One region of the Halomonas sp. DP3Y7-2 genome, then DNA from elsewhere that is predicted to be linked to it. Evidence: predicted binding sites of a transcription regulator. Region 1 holds the regulator's gene; each other region holds the start of a gene.
What was found. Region 1 encodes PhoB, which activates phosphate uptake and scavenging genes when phosphate is short. Its sites were predicted from a motif close to TGTCATANNNNTGTCANA; they were not measured.
Positions count from the first base shown of each region.

Region 1 (4,214 bases):
CGACGAGGACCCTTGGGTGGTGGCACGCTCAGCGGCACCATGGGTGAGCGATCAACAGGCGCCCTTTGCTGGCCTTGGCGAAAACTCGCTGGGCAGTTGGCTGTTTCAGCAGCCGGATCTTCGCCGCAGCCCGATCGAGATCAGCCGGATATCTCGTCCTATCCACGGATACCGCGGTATCTGGCAACGGCGCTCTCTGTTTTGCCACGGGGGCTGGGTGATGCTGGTGCAAGAGAGCTTTCTGCCCGCCATGGCCGAGGCGCTGTCTCTGGACCCGTCCCCAGGCTAGACAGCGACCGCGCTGTACTGGTCACGCCCGTCTCCCCGCGCTAGGCTTGGTCCGTCATGTCGACAAGCGCTGACCAGACCTGGCAGTAAATGGTCGCTCCCGGCGACACCCATGGATGAACTGTCTCGTCTTGTTTCGACGCTCAACGCCACACCAGCGGATGCGGACACGACAGAAGCGTGCCCGCCACGATGCCTGTGACAGCGACTTTCCACTAGCCCTCGAGAGACCACGATGGACCGCTCCCTGCTGCGTCCCCCCGGACGCCTCGCCCGAATTCCCGACTTCCTGGCGCTGATGCGTCTGGATCGCCCCATCGGCACCTGGCTGCTGATGTGGCCAACACTGTGGGCGCTGTGGGTAGCGGCGGACGGCATTCCCGCCCGCGACACGCTGCTGATCTTTGTCGCTGGCGTCTACCTGATGCGAGCAGCAGGCTGTGTCGTCAACGACTATGCGGACCGCCATTTCGACGGTCACGTCAAACGTACCAAACACCGCCCTCTGGCGACTGGGCGTATCAGCGAGCAGGAAGCCAAGGTCCTGTTCGTCGGTCTGCTGACAGCGGCCTTCGTGCTGGTCTGGCTGACCAACGGCTTTACCGTATGGCTGTCGCTGATCGGCGCCGTGCTGGCCGCCAGCTATCCCTTCATGAAGCGCTACACCCACTTTCCCCAGGTGGTGCTGGGGGCGGCCTTTTCCTGGGCGATTCCCATGGCATTCGGTGCCGTGCTGGGCGAGGTACCCACGGTCGGCTGGATCCTGTTCACCGCCAATGTACTGTGGACGGTGGCTTATGACACCGAATACGCCATGGTGGACCGTGACGATGATCTCAAGATCGGCATCAAGTCGACCGCAGTGCTGTTTGGTCGCTGGGACACTCGCATCATCGCGCTGCTGCAGCTGGCAACGCTGGGCCTGCTGGCCTGGGCGGGCGCTCTACTGAATATCGGCGGTTTCTATTGGCTGGGATGGCTGGCCATGGCGGCTACCTTTATCCACCAGCAGAAACTCATCAAGGAGCGTGATCGCGATCGCTGCTTCCAGGCCTTTCTCAACAATCACTGGTCGGGCCTGCTGCTGTTTGCCGGCCTGGCGCTGAGTCTCTATCCCGACCTGGGATGACCCTGTCGAGCTGACGAGGGCTCGACAGGTCGGCCAATGTCATCTAAATGTCACATTGACGTGGTGTCATCTGTCACCGTTGATAGGAAGACCCTGAACAAGAGGCCCGGGATGACAGCCAAGACCGTATTGATCGTCGACGACGAAGCGCCCATCCGCGAAATGATCGCGGTGGCTCTGGAAATGGCCGACTACCGGGTCCTCGAGGCCGACAATGCCCAGGCGGCTCACGCGATTATCGTGGACGATCAGCCAGACCTGCTGCTGCTGGACTGGATGATGCCCGGAACCAGTGGCATCGAGCTGGCACGCCGCCTCAAGCGGGAAGAAACCACCGCCGAGCTGCCGATCATCCTGCTCACCGCCAAGGGTGAGGAGGACAACAAGATTCAGGGGCTTGAAGCAGGTGCAGACGACTACATCACCAAGCCGTTCTCTCCCCGGGAACTGGTCGCCCGTCTAAAAGCGGTGCTGCGTCGTGCCACTCCCCGCGGCGTTGAAGACCCGGTGGAAGTCGACGGGCTCAAGCTCGATCCTGTCAGCCACCGCGTCAGCGTCGACGGCAAGTCGCTCGACATGGGGCCCACCGAATACCGCCTGCTGCAGTTTTTCATGACCCACCAGGAACGCGCCTACACCCGCGGCCAGTTGCTTGATCAGGTCTGGGGTGGCAACGTCTACGTCGAGGAACGCACCGTCGACGTGCACATTCGCCGCCTGCGAAAGGCCCTTGGCGAGCCACATCAGCAGCTGATCCAGACCGTGCGCGGCACCGGCTACCGTTTTTCGGCCAAGATGTGACGTCTTGCCTCCCTTCCACGCAGGCTTGATAGCGCCTGTACGGCTGGCGGCAGACAGGAGGACATAGGTGAACGGAGCCAGGAGCTGACGTGGGTCGACTGTGGAGACGAGAAGTCTGGCGCTTGACCCTGCTGGTCGGCATCGGCGCCCTGCTGGGCTGGCCCTTTTCCTTGACGAGTGTCGGCGTCGGAGCGGGCCTGACGCTTGGTCTCGCCTATCATCTGCGCAACCTGCACGCCATGCACGACTGGCTGACCCATCGTCCCCAGCAGGAACCTCCTACCGCCAGCGGTCTGTGGGGCGAGCTGTTTGATCGACTCTATCGCTACCAGAAGGGCCAGCGCATTACCCAACGACGCCTGCGCTCAACGCTTCAGCGTATCCAGGAGTCCTCTGAAGCGATGCGCGACAGTGTGGTCATGCTGGATCGCCATGGCGATCTCGAATGGTGGAACAGCTCTGCCGAGCGCATGCTAGGCCTGAAGCCGGCGCTGGACCGTGGTCAACATATCACCAACCTGCTGCGTGATCCGCGCTTCGTCGGCTATTTCAACGAGCGGGACTATCGTGAGCCGCTGAGCCTGCCATCGCCCATCGACGAGAACATGATCCTGCAGTTCCAGATCACCCTGTACGGTGACGATGAACGCCTGGTCATGGCGCGCGATATCACACGCCTGCATCGCCTGGAACAGATGCGCCGAGACTTTGTGGCCAACGTCTCCCATGAGCTGCGCACGCCACTGACGGTACTGACCGGCTATCTCGAGACCTACGGCGACATGGCCGACATGCTGCCCGAACGGCTCGGCAAGGGGGTGGCGCAGATGCAGAACCAGACCCGTCGGATGCAGAACCTGGTCAATGATCTGCTGCTGCTGTCGCGACTGGAAAACGATCAGGGCGGCGATGACCACACGCGGCTCGACCCCACCACTCTGTTGCAGACCGTCAAGCGAGATGCACAGGCGCTGTCTGGTGGGCGCCAGCAGATCGAGGTGTCCATCGACGATCCGCGTGGGCTCAAGGGCAGTGAGAAGGAAATTCACAGTGCCATTTCCAACCTGGCCTTCAATGCCGTGCGCTATGCCGGCGATGGCGCACGTATCCAGCTACGCTGGCGGGCCTACGGTGATGGCGCCTGTCTTGAGGTGGAGGACGACGGCGACGGCATCGACCCGATGCACCTTCCGCGCCTCACCGAGCGCTTCTATCGGGTAGACAAGGGACGCAGCACGGCAACCGGTGGCACCGGACTAGGCCTCGCCATCGTCAAGCACGTGCTGCTGCGCCACGATGCGCGCCTCGACATCGACTCACATCCGGGTGAAGGCGCCACCTTCCGCTGTATCTTCCCCTCGAGCCGAGTGCAGGAAAACCGCCAGACGGCCGCCTCGCCCTGACCCCGACCCAGGGACACACCAGCCCCGCTTTAAGCCAGGCTGGCATCACTGTGTCTTTTCAGCTCCTGGGACCCAGCAAGATAACCGCAGCGCCCGCCAGGCAAAGCGCCGCCCCCATCATGTCCCAGCGATCGGGGGGGCGCTGCTCCACCCACCACATCCAGCCCAACGATGCCGCGATATACACGCCGCCGTACGCGGCAAAGGCGCGTCCAGCATAGTCAGCGTCTACCTGGCTGAGCAGCCAGGCAAACAGCGCCAGGCTGAACAGACCGGGCAACAGCCACCAGGCCGCACCATCCGCCCTCCACCAGCGCCATACCGCGAAGCAGCCGGCGATCTCGGCCACCGCCGCCAACAGGTAGATGGCCAGCCCAGGCAACCCTGTCAACATCGGCAGCGCCTTGCACCGGCCAGGTGACAGGTCGCCATCAGCGACGCACCACCGGCAGTTGGCGATAGTGCTGATCCCACATCAGCACAGCCCCGGCCACTGCGCCGGGAATCAGAAACAGATTGGCCAGTGGTATCCAGGTGATCAGCGTCACCAGGCCGCCAAAGCTGATACTCGGCCACCAGCGCGCCGACAGTCG
Region 1 is NZ_JAHVKJ010000001.1:362,593-366,806, forward strand. Features, by position in the region: gene KUV45_RS01545 (chorismate lyase) at 1-289, shown strand, start outside; gene ubiA (4-hydroxybenzoate octaprenyltransferase) at 524-1,417, shown strand; gene phoB (phosphate regulon transcriptional regulator PhoB) at 1,529-2,218, shown strand; gene phoR (phosphate regulon sensor histidine kinase PhoR) at 2,308-3,621, shown strand; gene KUV45_RS01565 (YnfA family protein) at 3,680-4,015, opposite strand; gene cysZ (sulfate transporter CysZ) at 4,053-4,214, opposite strand, start outside.

Region 2 (4,214 bases), on a different contig from region 1:
GATCCTGTTTCTTATTGCCAGTCTGGTGATTGTCAGCGTCGATTCGCTGACCGAACTGCTGGTGTGGCGGTTCGTCCAGGCGCTGGGGGGAGGGGCGTGTGTGGTCAATTCCGCGGCGATCGTGCGGGATTGCTTCAGTGGCCGCGAAGCCGCCAAGGTGATGTCGACCATGGCCATGATTCTGATGCTGGCGCCACTGGTGGCGCCCATGGTCGGCAGTCTGCTGTTGTATGTGGCGGACTGGTGGCTGATCTTTGTCTTCCTGGCCGTCTATGCCGCCTTCCTGATGTGGCTGTTGGGTGCCTTTCTGCCAGAGACTCGCCCAGAGGACGCGCCGGTGGCATCGCCACGGCAGGTGCTGCGCAACTATCTCAGTGTGCTGGTCGATCGTCGGGCCATGGGCTACATCCTTGCTGTCGCGGCGTCCTTTGCGGGAATCTTCGCCTTTGTGACGTCGTCGCCCTTCCTGTACATGGAACACTATGGGCTGTCGCCGGCAGCCTACCCCTTTGTGTTTGGAGCGAATGTCGTGATCATGGCGCTGTCGAATCGCGTCAATATCCGGCTGCTGCGCAGGCGCACCCCACAGCAGAATCTACGGCTGGGCCTGGCGATTCAGCTGGTCGCGGCCTGCGGCTTGATGGCCTTGGTCGCCACCGGACTGGACTCGATCTACACGGTCGTGCCGCTGGTGATGACCTTTCTTGGGGTGGTCGGCCTTATTTCCCCCAACGCCATCTCCTCGCTGCTGGAGCGTTTCAGTCATATGAGTGCCACGGCCACGGCGCTGCTGGGCAGCATCCAGTTCAGCAGCGCCGCACTGTCCGGTGCCTTGGTCACGGCCTTTGAAATCGACTCGGCCTGGCCGATGGTCATCGCCATGGTCACGGTCGCCTTGATCGGGAATGTGGGGCTGCGTTTGCTGGCGGGACGGCCCCCCAAGCTCGATGAGGTGGTGTCGTGATCGATGCAGCATGGGGCTGCCTGCTGCAGTGGTGGGCGCTCAGTGAACTGACCTTTGGTACCTGGCTGTGGGTCGGCGGGGTGCTGGCACTCGGGTGCTTCGTACAGCGCACCACCGGGTTTGGCATGGCGGTGGTCGGGGCGCCACTGATACTGCTGAAGGCTCCCGCCATGGTGCCGGTGGTGCTGGTGGTCTACGGCTTTCTGGTGTCGTGCCTGGTGGTCAGGCGCTATCGTCGCGAAGTGGCGATGGGCGACATCTCCATGGCGCTGGTCGGCAAGGTGCCGGGCACCTTGCTGGGGGTGTGGTTGCTGTTGATCGCTCCCATGGCAACCCTTGAAGTCATGATCGCCGCCATCGTGCTGTTCGCCGTGCTGGTCACCCTGTTCAAGCTCCGCCTGCCGGTCAACCGCAGCTCGCTGTTCGGTGCGGGATTTCTCTCGGGAATCTTTGGCGCCGTCGCGGCGATCGGAGGTCCTCCCATCGTCCTTTTGATGCATGGCATGCCGATGGATCGGTTGAGGGGCAACTTGGCGGCCTTCTTCCTGATATCGTCGCTGATGACGCTGGCAAGCCTTGCCGCCGTGGGCAAGGTGCCGCTGTGGTTGCTGGCGGTCAGCCTGAGCTTTCTGCCGATGGTGTTGGTGGGCCATGGGCTGGGGGCCGCGCTGGCGCCAAGACTGCCGAGACGGCTGTTGCAAGGGGCATCCTTGACCCTATGCGCTGCGGCGGCGATTGGACTGCTGCTGAGCTGATCCCCTCTGATCGCGCCGGCGACAACGCCGCCCGCTGCCGCAAGGCGACGGGCGGCGTTTTTTTAGGGGAGGGCGGGGGAAGTGTGGCGACCGGTGTCTCGGGAGCCGAGACGGAATGTCAGCCGTTGGGACACGCCTGTCAGGTATTGCGTGGTAGGGCATATTGCGTTTCGAGGTGAGCTGTCATGAAGCTGTCATTTTTCTGCGGCATTGTGTGCATCGCGAAGGTTGACCATCTCATCATCAGGAGACTTCTCCATGAATCGCATCCTCAAGACCACCGCTATCGCTGCTGCCGTCATGGGCGTGGTGGGTGTCGCTCAGGCACGTGACCAGGTCCGCATCGTGGGCTCCAGCACTGTCTACCCGTTCGCCAGCTACGTGGCAGAAGAGTTCGGCGCGACTACCGACTTCCCGACGCCGGTCATCGAATCCACCGGTTCCGGTGGTGGTCTGAAGCTGTTCTGCTCCGGCGTGGGTGACGATACCCCGGATATCACCAACGCCTCGCGTCGCATGAAGACCTCCGAGTTCGAGACCTGTGAAGCCAACGGTGTGACCGACATCACCGAAGCCTTCATCGGCTATGACGGCATCGCCTTCGCCCAGTCCGCCCAGAATGACGCCATGGACGTGACTCGTGAGCAGATGTTCATGGCCCTGGCCGCCAAGGTGCCGGTTGACGGTGAGCTGGTCGACAACCCCTATACCAAGTGGAGCGAGATCGACCCGTCCCTGCCGGATCGCGAGATCGCCGTCTACGGTCCGCCCACCACCTCCGGTACTCGCGATGCCTTCGCTGAGCTGGTAATGGAAGCGGTCTCCGAGGAAATGGACGCTTACGGTGGTGAGGGCTACACCGACATCCGTGCTGATGGCGCCTTCATCGACGCCGGCGAGAACGACAACCTGATCGTTCAGCGCCTGGCCGAGAACACAGCGGCCTTCGGCATCTTCGGCTACTCCTTCCTGGAAGAGAACGCCGACACCCTGATCGGCTCCAACATCGACGGTGTCGCACCGACCCCCGATGCCATCGGCAGCGGTGAGTACCCGGTGTCGCGCTCGCTGTTCTTCTACATCAAGAACCAGCACGCCGATGACGTGCCGGCGATGTACGAATACGCCAACACCTTCATGAGCGAGCAGATGGTCGGTGACATCGGCTACCTCAAGGGTATTGGCTTGATTCCGGCCCCTGAGGCGGATCGTGCAGAGGCTCGCAGCGCCGTCGAGAGCCAGACTAGCCTCGAGCTGGCCGACCTGAAGTAAGGGACCCGGGTCCCGATCACGCCGGCCGGCATCCTCGACAGGGTGTCGGCCGGTACACGTTCCAGCGAGTATGCGCTCGTTTTGGCACATAACTCCGAGAGACACCCATGCAGACCAATCAACTCCTGGCGATGTTCAGCGGCTCGCTGCTTCTGCTCGGTCTGATCGCCTACTTCCTGGCCCGCGGCAAGGCGGCCAGGGTCCGAGCCTCAGGCACCTCCATGTACGCCCAGCCCGATCAGTACGGCTGGTTCACCGTCATGTCCACGGCGGGTCCGGCTCTGGCGGTAGGCGCTGTCGGTAGCTTTGTCATGCTGCTCGTGGGCGCCGAGATTCCGCCGCTGCTGTTGCTGGCAGGTAGTCTGGTCGTTGCCTGCGCCGGTCTGGTGATCGGTGTCGCCATGGTGCGTCCCGACTTTCACGCGCGTCAGGCGATCGAGCGGGTGATCCGCTTCTTTCTGGCCGGCGCCGCGCTGATCTCCATTTTCACGACCCTGGGGATCCTCTTGTCGATCGTCTTCGAGGCGATCCGTTTCTTCCAGATGCAGAGCTTCTGGGACTTCATTACCGGTACGACCTGGAATCCGGGCGCCAGCTTCCTGGCGGCGGCAGGTCGTGCAGAAGAAGGCGCCAGCGCCGCGCAGTTTGGTTCCGTGCCGCTGTTTGCCGGCACCTTCATGATTACCTTCATCGCAATGCTGGTGGCGATTCCCATCGGCCTGCTGGCTGCCATCTACATGGCTGAATATGCGCCGCCCAAGGTGCGTACCTTTGCCAAGCCGGTGCTGGAAGTCCTGGCCGGTATCCCCACGGTGGTGTACGGCTTCTTCGCTGCCATTACGGTGGCGCCGATCATCGTCGGGATTGCTGGCTTCTTCGGTGTAGAGGCGTCGTTCAACAACGCCCTGGCCCCGGGGATCGTCATGGGCATCATGATCATTCCGTTCATTTCCTCGCTGTCGGATGACGTCATCAACTCGGTCCCCAACAGCATGCGCGAAGGGTCGCTGGCACTTGGCCTGACCAAGGGCGAAATGATCCGCGATATCGTCGTCCCGGCAGCACTCCCCGGGATCATCTCGGCGTCGTTGCTGGCGGTGTCCCGCGCCCTGGGCGAAACCATGATCGTGGTTATGGCAGCCGGCATGCGCCCGAACCTGACGGCCAACCCCCTCGAGGACATGACGACCGTGACCGTGCGCATCGTGGCCGCGCTGACCGGT
Region 2 is NZ_JAHVKJ010000008.1:102,883-107,096, forward strand. Features, by position in the region: gene KUV45_RS10265 (Bcr/CflA family multidrug efflux MFS transporter) at 1-964, shown strand, start outside; gene KUV45_RS10270 (sulfite exporter TauE/SafE family protein) at 961-1,719, shown strand; gene KUV45_RS10275 (PstS family phosphate ABC transporter substrate-binding protein) at 1,978-2,991, shown strand; gene pstC (phosphate ABC transporter permease subunit PstC) at 3,099-4,214, shown strand, end outside.
Region 2: a site for PhoB is predicted at 1,901-1,918, ahead of KUV45_RS10275 (PstS family phosphate ABC transporter substrate-binding protein). Genes of this name have one in related genera too.

Region 3 (4,214 bases), on a different contig from region 1:
GCGTCACCGTGGACGGCGTGCGCACGGTGATCGATGCCGGGCAGCAGCGGGTGCCGGTGTTTGTGCCTCGCACGGGGCTGACTCGGCTGGAGACCCGGCGTGTCAATCGGGCCAGCGCCGACCAGAGGCGAGGACGAGCGGGACGCCAGGGGCCAGGGCGTTGTTATCGCCTGTGGGCGGAAGAACAACCGTTACCACCCCACGGTGAGCCGGAGATCCTCCAGGCCGATCTATCCTCGTTGGCCTTCGAACTCGCCCGTTGGGGAGTGAAGGACGCGACCCAGCTTGCCTGGGTCACGCCGCCGGGGCGCGCCTCGCTGAAGGCCGGTCGCCAGCTGCTGCGACAGCTCGAGCTCAGTGATGAGCGGGATGGGCTGACGCCGCTGGGTCGTGCCGCTGGCCGTTGGCCCACATCGCCCCGTCTGGCGGGGATGCTGGAGTGGGCGAGCCAGCGTGACGAGGCCTCGCTGGCCCTTGCCTGCGCGCTAGCCGCCTGGCTTGAAGGGCGTCAGGGTAACGGCCGTCAGCTGGACCTCGAAGCGGTATTCACCGAGTTACTCAATGACTCACGCCCAGACCCCCACTGGCAGCGAGAAGCCAAGCGGCTGTGTGCTCGCGCGGGTGTCTCGCTGTCTGCAGCGAAACGAGCGGGTGACGGCGCGCTGGCTCGCATGCTGTTGCACGCGTTTCCCGATCGGGTGGCTCAGCAGGTAGCGGCGGGGCGGTTTCGACTGCGCTCTGGCGGGCTGGTGACGTTGCCCCAGGATCAGCCCCTGGCCCATGCCCCCTGGCTAATCGCGGTGGAGCTTGACGGTCGCGCCCGGGAGAGCAGGCTTTATCGGGCAGTGCGCACCGATGAGTCGGCCCTGGTGGCCCAGTGGCCGATACTGTCCGAGTGGCGTGAACGGGTCGAATGGAACGCCGACGCGGGGCGCCTCGAGGCAGAACAGGTACGGGGTATCGACGCGCTGGTGCTGGCGCGCCGTCCGTTGCAGGGCCCCCCAGGCCCCGCTGCCTGTCGTCAGGCATTGCTGCAAGCCATCCACGACGCCGAACGCCTGCCGCTCAATGACGCCGCTGAGGCGCTGCGGCGGCGGGTGGCGTTGCTGCGTCAAAGCCACGATGGTCAGTGGCCTGCGCTGGACGACGAAACCTTGAAAGCTGAGCTGGACGAGTGGTTTGGGCCCCATCTGGAAGGACTGACGCGGATGGAGCAGGTGCATGCGTTGCCGTGGGAGCAGCTCCTGCGCGAGCGCTTGCCCTGGCCGCTGGCCAGTCGTCTGGACGAATTGGCACCGACCAGGTTGACGCTGCCCAGTGGCGACAGCGCTTCCCTGCGCTACGAATGCGAGGGATGGGTAGGGCAAGCCGCTGAGGCGAACCCGTCTCAACCGTCTTCTCAACACCTTGCGCAACTGCCAGATGATGGGCCTGGCGAGGCGTATCGTGTGGTGCCGGTGCTCGCCGCAAAACTCCAGGCGCTGTTCGGCTGGCAACAGACGCCACGAATCGCCGAAGGACGGGTGCCGGTGCGTGTCGAGCTGCTGTCCCCGGCCCGTCGCCCCCTCGCCACGACCATGGATCTCGCGAGCTTCTGGCGCAATGTCTATCCCGAGGTGCGCAAGGAGAACCGCGGTCGATATGCCAAGCACCCCTGGCCTGAGGATCCGCTGACGGCTCAGGCGACCTCGCTGACCAAGGCACGCCTGGGCAAGACGTGACGGCACCACCTGGCGGCTGACGTCGGTGGGCAGGGCTAGAGGGCCCGATGGCCGCAGGAGCTGTCAATGGTGAGTGCTCAGGGCAATCCGCGTACCGTGGGCGATGACCTCCGCCAAGGGCGCCGGGGACGTCGTCTGACCGACCATTTCGTCGGTGACCTCTGCCCAGGTCAGGGTGGCGTGGGTGAACCCCAGTGGAGCGAGAGTGCGACTGATCCACGCGGTGCCGGTAAAACGCCAAGGGTCACCCGCGTCATCGACCAGCAGCGCCATCTGATCGTCGAGGTGAATCCTGACCAGATAAAAGCCCATATCGATGGAGTGGATCTCGATAGTGGGGGAACGGTCCGTCAGCGCCGTCAGGCCTGTCAGGGTCAGGGTGTCGGGAAGCGAGTGGACGGCGGATGTGGCGTCCGCGGGGAGATCGCTGGTGCGGTCCTCGGAGAATGGCATGATCGTCTCTCTCTCTCTGTGGGTGGCGTCGTGCGTAGGTGGCGTCGTGCGTGGCTGGCGTCTTGTGCGCGCCCGGCGTTGAGGTATCTCTCTTTTACTGTCGACCTGTTCCACTGTCGCCTGGTGATACTGTCCCGGCCTTGTCACGATGAAGGGCTCCGGGGCTGGGCTGGTGGATGGCCATGGGCCGGGTATAGGCTGTCAGCGACAGCCAATAATGGGATTCAAGTGATTTTTTGTATAGTATGTGTACAGGAAATGTACATGCCTGGTCGCATGGGCGCCACTCCGTCATCCACCCGGTAGCCACCAGATCGCCACCCGGCACGACCTTGATCACGGTCGCGAGAGAGCGCTGAGGCGTTGACAGTCGGGCGCCCTGTCGCCACCATCGCCGGCTTTGCCGAATCTGTCCTGCCTGGCGTGGCGAGAAGTGGCCTCGGTATCGACGTCTCGCGATCAAGCGCCATGTGATCACCAGCTCTGTCAGCATACGCCCAGTCACCACAAGCCCAGTCACCAAGAGTCATGCCCATGGGGAACACCCTGACGCCCAAGCAACTGCAATCACTGGTCGAGACCCTCGACCGCGAGGCTAGAGCCAGTGACCAGTGGGGCAACGTCGCCAGCTACATTCCTGAACTGGCGTGCATCGACCCCCAGCAGTTTGCCATCAGCATCTGTACCTGCGATGGGCGTGAATATCACGCAGGTGATGCCCACACCGGCTTCTCGATCCAGAGCGTCTCGAAGGTCTTCACCCTGGCCCTGGCGCTTGGGCGACTGGGGGCAGGCCTGTGGGAGCGGGTCGGACGGGAGCCCTCCGGGCGTGCCTTCAACTCCATCGTCCAGCTGGAGATGGAAGACGGCATCCCGCGTAACCCGTTCATCAATGCCGGTGCCATCGTCACCACCGACGCAGTGCTCGGGCGCAACGCGCCTCGAGACACCCTGGGAGAGATTCTGCGCTTTCTGCGCGAAGCCTCCGGCGACGATGACATCCATATCAATGAGCAGGTGGCCCGCTCGGAACACGCCACCGGGGACCGCAACTTCTCGCTGGCCTATTTTTTGCGCTCCTGCGGCAACCTCACCAACGACTGTGACCGGGTGCTCGGCACCTATTTCCACCACTGTGCGATCGAGATGTCCACCGCCCAGCTGGCGCGGGCGACCCGATTTCTGTGCGGCGGCTTCGAAGGTCAGCGGATGATTGGTATCGAGCGGGTCAGGGCCATCAACGCGCTGATGATGACCTGTGGTCACTACGACGGCTCCGGCGACTTCGCCTATCGCGTCGGGTTTCCGGGCAAGAGCGGCGTCGGCGGTGGCATCATGGCGGTCGTCCCGAACGTTGCGTCCATTGCGGTGTGGTCTCCCGGGCTCGACCGTTATGGCAATTCGCTCAAGGGCACGGCCGCACTGGAAGGCCTGTCGAAGGCGACCGGCTGGTCTGTGTTTGCCTGAAGGATGGCCCCATGGACCAAGATCCATCGTTACAAGGAGCCTGACATGGCCACATCGAATGCCTCTGCATGTCCCTGCGGAAGCGGCCTGGCACTCGCCGATGCTGTCAGCCACTGCACCAGGGAGGCACGGCGACCAGTCCCGAGGCGCTGATGCGCTCCCGTTATAGTGCCTTCTCGCTGGGGCTCGATGACTATCTGCGCCACAGCTGGCACCCGGACTGCTGCCCACAGGAGATGGGCACCTCAGACACCTGCTGGAAGCGTCTTGAGGTCCTGGACAGCGGTGAAGAGGGCGATGCGGGCTGGGTGCACTTTCGTGCCACCTTCGCAGACGGACCGCGTGCACGGCAGCGCTGGGGAGTGCTGGAAGAGCGCTCACGCTTCGTTCGTTACCAGCAGCGTTGGGTCTACCTGGATGGCGAGCCCAGTGTCACCAGACTCAAGCCGGGACGCAATGACAGCTGCCCCTGTGGCAGTGGGCGGAAGTTCAAGCAGTGCTGCGCCTGACATTCATGGTCGTTGCATCGAGGGTCCTCGCTGCGGCGGCATGTTGGGCGTTTCGGCTAAAGGC
Region 3 is NZ_JAHVKJ010000008.1:556,933-561,146, forward strand. Features, by position in the region: gene hrpB (ATP-dependent helicase HrpB) at 1-1,721, shown strand, start outside; gene KUV45_RS12055 (DUF6482 family protein) at 1,785-2,174, opposite strand; gene KUV45_RS12060 (glutaminase) at 2,709-3,641, shown strand; gene KUV45_RS12065 (YchJ family metal-binding protein) at 3,794-4,150, shown strand.
Region 3: a site for PhoB is predicted at 2,305-2,322, ahead of KUV45_RS12055 (DUF6482 family protein). Genes of this name have one in related genera too.